DNA from 2 places in the Nesterenkonia halobia genome. Region 2 is predicted to be linked to the other one. Evidence: riboswitches for the same ligand, from Rfam matches in the RefSeq annotation. Region 2 holds a riboswitch; the other holds the start of a gene.
What was found. A riboswitch is a leader RNA that binds a small molecule or an ion and turns the genes downstream of it on or off. The one in region 2 is predicted to bind S-adenosylmethionine.

Region 1: linked by a shared signal. The riboswitch ahead of ABD652_RS01095 (nitrite/sulfite reductase) and the one ahead of ABD652_RS12380 (flavin reductase family protein) in region 2 are both predicted to bind S-adenosylmethionine.

Annotation. Positions count from the first base shown of each region.
Region 1 covers NZ_BAAAYG010000002.1:61,663-65,338, reverse strand. Annotated here, with positions in the region: gene ABD652_RS01095 (nitrite/sulfite reductase) at 1-1,695, opposite strand, end outside; SAM riboswitch class I at 1,701-1,811, opposite strand; gene ABD652_RS01090 (ABC transporter substrate-binding protein) at 1,899-2,849, opposite strand; gene ABD652_RS01085 (ABC transporter permease) at 2,872-3,534, opposite strand; gene ABD652_RS01080 (ABC transporter permease) at 3,531-3,676, opposite strand, start outside.
Region 2 covers NZ_BAAAYG010000012.1:35,526-39,201, reverse strand. Annotated here, with positions in the region: gene acs (acetate--CoA ligase) at 1-1,181, opposite strand, end outside; gene ABD652_RS12380 (flavin reductase family protein) at 1,178-1,762, opposite strand; SAM riboswitch class I at 1,773-1,859, opposite strand; SAM riboswitch class I at 2,024-2,110, shown strand; gene ABD652_RS12375 (LLM class flavin-dependent oxidoreductase) at 2,204-3,631, shown strand; gene ABD652_RS12370 (homocysteine S-methyltransferase family protein) at 3,643-3,676, shown strand, end outside.

The DNA of each region.
Region 1 (3,676 bases), on a different contig from region 2:
CTCCTCGTCGGCGCGGTGGGCCCACTGGCCGAAGGTCTCGCCGGCGGTCCGCTCCGCCAGGAAGCGGCGGACCAGCGTCTCGACATAGTCGACGAGCTCCTCCGTGGTGACCTTGAGCCCGCGCACCGTCCGGCCCAGTCCCGGGTCGTCACGCTGCTCGGAGGTCAGCCCGCCGCCCAGATGGACCTGATAGCCGGGCGACTTGCCGCCGTCGCCGTCGGGCAGCAGCTGGCCCTTCAGGCCGATGTCGGCGGTCTGGATGCGGGCGCAGGAGTTCGGGCAGCCGTTGATGTGCAGCGTCAGCCGCTGCGGCATCTGCTCGGCGACGTCGGCCAGCCGCTCCTCGAGCTCGCCGACGGCGGTGGCCGCGTTGGCCTTGGTCTCGACGATGGCCAGCTTGCAGAACTCGATGCCGGTGCAGGCGATGGTCGAACGGCGGAACACCGACGGCGCCGGGTCCAGGCCCAGCTCACGGAGTCCGGCCTGCACCGCCGCGACGTGCTCGTCGGCGACGTCGAGGATCACCAGGTGCTGGAACGGCGTGGTGCGCAGCCGGGCCGAGCCGTGGACCTCGAGCAGGTCGGCCAGCTGCACCAGCAGCGTGCCGGAGACCCGTCCGACGGTCGGCGCGGCGCCGATGTAGTTCAGCCCGTCCTTCTGCCGGTGCACGCCGATGTGGTCGCCGGGGACGTTCGGCGTCGGCGGAGCCGGACCGTCGGACAGCGCATAGCCGAGGTACTCCTCCTCGAGCACGCGCCGGAACTCCTCCGGGCCCCAGTCGGCCATCAGATACTTCAGCCGGGCCTTGTTGCGCAGCCGGCGGTAGCCGTAGTCGCGGAAGATCCGCGTGACCCCGTGCCAGACCTCGGCGGCCTGCTCCTCGGTCACGAAGGCGCCGAGCCGCTCGGCCAGCCGGGCGCTGGTGGACAGCCCGCCGCCGACCCACAGGTCGTAGCCGGGACCGTGCTCGGGGTGGTCGATGCCGACCAGCGAGCAGTCGTTGATCTCGTGGACCACGTCCTGGCTGGGGTGGCCGGTGATCGCGGTCTTGTACTTGCGCGGCAGGTTCGCCAGCTCCGGATCCCCGATGTAGCGGTCGGAGATCTCGCGGATGACCGGCGTGGGGTCGATGACCTCGTCGGCCGAGATCCCGGCCACCGGCGAACCGAGGATCACCCGCGGGGTGTCGCCGCAGGCCTCGGTGGTGTGCAGGCCGACTGCCTCCAGCCGGCGCCAGATCTCCGGGACGTCCTCGACGGCGACCCAGTGCAGCTGCACGTTCTGCCGATCGGTGACGTCGGCGGTGTCGCGGGCGAAGTCCCGGGAGACCTCGCCGACGACGCGCAGCTGCTCGGTGCTCAGCCCGCCGCCGTCGATGCGCACGCGCAGCATGAAGTACTCGTCGTCGACCTCCTCGGGCGGCAGCGAGTTGTGCGCGCCGGCCTCCACGCCGGGACGCCGCTGGGTGTACAGCCCCCACCAGCGGAAGCGGCCGCGCAGGTCGTCGTTCGAGATCGAGGAGAAGCCCTGCTTGGAGTAGACCTCCTCGATGCGGCGACGCACGTTGAGGCCGTTGTCCTCCTGCTTGAACTCCTCGTTGTGGTTCAGCGGGTCGGTGCCGTCGACCTTCCACTGCCCGTTGGGGCGCTTGGTCGGGCGGGGCGCTGCGGGTTTCGCGGGCACGTCAGTGCTCAATGGATCCTCCATCGGTCCTGGCGTTAGCACCCGGCACGAAGCCCTGCTCGGCAGGGACGTCATCCGGGTTGCTGCGGCATCGTCGAGCCAGATCTCTCAGCCGCTCTGGATGGGTCATTCTGTTGTTCAGGGCCCCACGCTACTGCAGGTCCCCGGAGGAAGAGAAGACGACATGTCACATATCGTCATGAATGTTCATGTGTTCAGTCGAGGTCCTTCTCGGCGAGCCAGTCGGCGGCGATGTCCTCGGCCGCGGCCTGCTCGTCGATGCTGCGCCCGTTCAGCGCCAGCAGCTCCTCGCTGGTGAGCTCGGCGGTGACGTCCTCGACGGCCGCGCGCGCCTGCTCGCCGACGGCCTCGGAGGCCAGCGGGACCACCGGCTGCGGCGGGACCAGCTCCTCGGGATCGTCGAGCACGACCAGGTCGTTCTCCTCGATCGTGGGGTCGGCGCTGTAGATGTCGGCGACGTCGGCGTCGCCGTCGGTCAGCGCGCGCACCGTCAGCGGCCCGCCGGAGTCCTCCACCGGCACCACCTCGGCGTCGACCCCGTAGACCTCCTCCAGCCCCTCGGGCCCGTAGGGCCGGGTGGCGAACTCGGAGTTGGCCGCGATGCGCACCCCGCCGTCGACGTCGGCGAGGTCGCCGACGCTGGACAGGTCGTGCTCCTCGGCGAACTCGGCAGTGACCACGTAGGAGTCCTGATCGGTGGCCTCGGCGGCGGACAGCGTCTCGACGCCCTCGGGCAGGGCCTCCTCCAGCCCGGCGAGGATCTCCTCGCGCGTGGCGGCCTCGGCCTCCGAGTCCAGGTATTGCAGCAAGTTGCCCGCGTACTCCGGGAAGAGGTCGATGGCGCCGGACTCGACCTCGGGCATGTAGACCTCGCGCTGTCCGATCTCGAACTCGCGCTCGACCTCGTGGCCCTCGGCCTCGAGCCGCTGGGCGAAGAGCTCGGCGATGATCGTGTTCGAGTAGTACTGCTGCGAGCCGACGACGAGGGCCGAGCCGTCGCCCGCTCCCCCGCCGCCGTCGTCGCCCTCGGCCAGCGGATCCGAGGAGGAGCAGGCGGTCAGGCCCAGCAGCGCGGCGGTCGCCAGCGAGGTGATGCTCGCCGTCCTGCCGCGGAGACGGGTGCTGCGAGGCGAGGCATGGTTCATAGTCGTTCCCCTTCCTGGTGGATCAGGCGATGCCGGGCCGGCGGGCGAGCAGGCGCTGCCCGAGGGCGAACAGCGCGTCGAGCACGACGGCCAGCAGGATCACCACGATCGACGCTCCCAGCATCATGGCATAGTCGTGGTTGCGCAGGCCCAGGAACAGCGGCCGGCCGAGGCCCCCGGCGCCGACGTAGGCGGCCAGCGTCGCCGTGGCCACGACCTGCAGCGTCGCCAGCCGCACGCCGCCGAGGATCAGCCGCAGGCCCAGCGGCACCTCCACGCCGAGCAGCACCTGCCGCGGGCTCATCCCCTGGGCGCGGGCGGCGTCGACGACCTGCGGGTCCACCGCCTCGACGCCGGAGTACGCGCCGGCGAGGATCGAGGGAACCGCCAGCACGATGAAGGCGACCATCGGAGCGGTCAGTCCGATCCCGGCGGCCAGCGCCACCAGGGTGATCACCCCCAGCGTGGGCAGCGCCCGCGTGACTCCGGTGCTGACCACGGCGATCCCCCGGCCGCGGCCGGTATGGCCGATGAACAGCCCTGCCGGCAGCGCGACCAGCGCCGAGAGCCCGACGGCGAGCAGCGAGTAGAGCAGGTGCTCGCCGGCGCGGACGCCGAGTCCGCCCGGCCCCGTCCAGGAGTCGGCGGTCAGCACCCAGTCCAGCGCCTCCAGCAGCGGGGTCATGCCGCGCCCCGCTCCGCGGCCCGCGCCGCCTCTCGGGAGCCGGCACGGCGCGGCGCCGGCCGCCGCCAGGGCATCAGCACCCGGCCGAGGGCGACCAGCAGCAGATCCAGCACCAGCGCCAGCACGGCGGTCATCACGATGC
Region 2 (3,676 bases):
AGCCGGATGCTGGAGAGGTCGTATTCGGCCGGGACGCCGTCGGGGAAGGCGCCCATCAGCGAGCGCACCAGCGTCGGGGCGGTGTAGTAGCTGGTCACTCCGAGGCGCTGGATGATCTCGAAGTGCCGGCCCGGATGCGGGGTGGTCGGCGTGCCCTCGTAGATCACCTGGGTCGCCCCGGCGGCCAGCGGCCCGTAGATCTCATAGGTGTGGGCGGTGACCCAGGCCAGATCCGCCGTGCACCAGTGGACGTCCTCGCCCCGCCGCGCGGGATCCGGGTGGGCGAAGAGCCGCAGATGGGTGAACAGCGCCCCGGTCAGATAGCCGCCGGTGGTGTGCACCAGGCCCTTGGGCTTCCCGGTGGTGCCGGAGGTGTACATGATGAACAGCTCGTGCTCGGCGTCGAAGAACTCCGGCTCGTGCACCGGCGAGGCGGCGTCGACAACGTCGCCCCAGGCCACGTCGCGGCCGGCGGTCCAGGCCACCTCCGAGCCGGTGCGCTCGACGACCAGCACGTGCTCGATCGCGTTCTCCCCGGCGACGGCGGCGTCGGCGTTCTCCTTCACCGGCACCGCCTGTCCGCGGCGGAACTGCCCGTCGGTGGTGACCAGCAGCTTCGCGGCGGTGTCCTCGACGCGGAAGCGCAGCGCCTCGGCGGAGAAGCCGCCGAAGACCAGCGAGTGCACCGCCCCGATCCGCGCGCAGGCCAGGGTGATGACCACGGTCTCGACCAGCACCGGCAGGTAGATCACCACCCGGTCGCCGGCGCCGACGCCCAGGGCGGTCAGCGCGTTCGCCGCGCGGTTCACCTGGTCCTGCAGCTCCGCGTAGGTGACGTCGCGCCGGTCGCCGGGCTCGCCCTCGAAGTGCAGGGCGACGACGTCGCCGCGGCCGGCGGCCACATGGCGGTCGACGCAGTTCACCGCGGCGTTGAGCGTGCCGCCGGAGTACCAGCGGATGTCCGGGCCGCGCTGCGCCTGCGGGTCCGGCGGGGTCCACGAGTGGGTGGTCTCCCAGGGCGTCTGCCAGTCCAGCAGGGCGGCCGCCGTCGCCCAGAACTCCAGGCGCTCGTCCTCGGTCTGCGGGTCGGCCCAGGCGTGGACGTCGGCGGCCAGCGGCTCGGCGGGCGCGACGGCGGTCTCGGCGAACGTCTCGGCGAACGTCTCGGCGGCCCGGGTCACCGGTCACCGTCCGGCACCGGCTCCGGGGCGTGCACCTGGGCGAACTCGCTGCGGTGGAAGACCAGCGGCCGGACCGCCTCCTGCTCGTCCACCGAGACGTCGAGGACCTCCAGGACGACGATGTCGTGGTCGCCGGCGGTGACCTGGTCGTGGATGCGGGTGGTCAGCGTCAGCGGCGAGCCGTCCAGGGTGATCGCGCCGTCGTCGCCGGTGCTTCGGGCGACGCCGTCGAAGCGGGAGGCGCGGTCCTTCGAGGCGATCTGCCGGCACAGCCCGTGCTGGCCGCGGCCGAGCACCGAGATGCCCAGCCGGCCGGCGCCGTCGCGCAGCCGCGGCCACGTCGAGGAGGTGTGCTGCACGGCGAAGGTGACCAGCGGCGGATCCAGCGAGACTCCGACGGTGAAGGTGGAGGCGATCAGCGCCTCCGGGGTCCCGTCGACCTCGGCGGCGACGGTGACCACGCCCTGCGGGAACTCGGCGAAGGCGCGGCGCAGCCGCAGCGGATCCAGAGGCGTCGGCGTCCCGACGTCGACGGACGTGGCGGGGGCCTCGGCGGCGAGGGCGGGTGCGGATGCTGGCATCGGCGATTCACTCCCATCGGTCCTGGCGGTAGCACCCGACTCAAACGGGTTGCTGCGGCGTCGACGAGCCAGATCTCTCAGCCGCTCGGGATGGATACACGGTTCACGGTACGGGGTGCCGATGCCCGGGTCCAACGTGGGGCTCATCATGTGAGACGTGATGTCATCCGGCGTCATGCGCCCCGGCGGGCGTCGCCGAAGGTGTCCGGAATGTGGACCGCGACTCCGAGGAACGTCGGAAGGACGTGTACAGTGCGGTCCGTACCATCCAGAGCGGCCGAGAGACCTGGCTCGTCGACGCCGCAGCAACCCGGATCCGCCGGGTGCTAAAGCCAGGACCGATGGAGGTCTCCTCCCTCGCGCACCCCCGATCGGCGGCTCGCTCCGCCGGTTCGCCGCGCGAGGGGCGCCTGCATCGGCGAGCCACACGAGGAGCACCGCATGACGCATACCCCGTCCCAGCCGCCGACCACCCCCGCCGGACAGCGCGAGATCCTGTTCAACGCCTTCGACATGAACTGCGTGGTCCACCAGTCCCCGGGACTGTGGCGCCACCCGGAGGACCGGGCCCGGGAGTACAATACGCTGAAGTACTGGACCGACGTTGCGAAGACCCTGGAGAAGGGGCTGTTCGACGGCCTGTTCATCGCCGACGTCCTCGGCCCCTACGACGTCTACGCCTCGAACCCCGACGCCGCGCTGTCCTCCGGCGCGCAGGTGCCGGTCAACGACCCGTTCCTGCTGGTCTCGGCGATGGCCGCGGTGACCGAGCACCTCGGCTTCGGGCTGACCGCCGGCACCGCCTACGAGCACCCGTACCCCTTCGCCCGCCGTCTGGGCAGCCTGGACCACCTCACCGGCGGCCGCGTGGGCTGGAACGTCGTCACCGGCTACCTTCCCTCGGCCGCGCAGAACATGGGCCAGGAGGACCAGCTGGAGCACGACGCCCGCTACGACCACGCCGACGAGTACATGGACGTGGTCTACAAGCTGCTCGAAGGCTCCTGGGAGGACGACGCCGTCGTCGCCGACAAGGCCTCCGGCGTCTTCACCGACACCTCCAAGGTCCACCGCATCGAGCACCAGGGCGAGCACTTCAAGACCCCGGGCATCTCGGTGGTCGAGCCGTCGCCGCAGCGCACGCCGGTGATCTACCAGGCCGGCGCCTCCACCCGCGGGCGGGCCTTCGCCGGCAAGCACGCCGAGGCGGTGTTCATCAATCCGCCGACGAAGGAGCTGGCCAAGCAGTCGGTGCAGCGGATCCGCCAGGCCGCCGTCGACGCCGGCCGCGACCCCTACTCGGTGCGCATCTTCGCCATGCAGACGGTGGTCACCGGCGCCGACGACGCCGCCGCACAGGCGAAGTACGACGACCTGGTCCAGTACATCGACCCGATCGGCGGGCTGGTGCTGATGTCGGGCTGGATGGGGCTGGACCTCAGCCAGTTCGACCTCGACCAGCCGATCGGCGACGTCGAGTCCAACGCCATCCAGTCCACCGTCGAGACCTTCCAGAAGGCCTCCGGCCGCGAGGGCGAGCCGTGGACTGTGCGGCAGCTGGCCGAATGGGTCGGCGTCGGCGGCTTCGGCCCGGTGATCGTCGGCGGCGGCGAGTCCGCGGCCCGGCAGCTCGTCGAGTGGCAGGAGGAGACCGACGTCGACGGGTTCAACCTGGCGTACCACATCACGCCGGGGACCTTCGAGGACATCGTCGAGCACGTGGTCCCCGAGCTGCAGAAGCTCGGCCGCTACAAGACCGAGTACACCTCCGGCACCATGCGCCATAAGCTCTTCGGCGACGGCGACCACCTGCCCGACGACCACCACGGCGCCCAGTTCCAGCTGCGCCGGCAGACGCAGACCAGCTGAGAGGGCCGGACATGACCACATCCCAGGAGTTCACCCGGCGCCTCG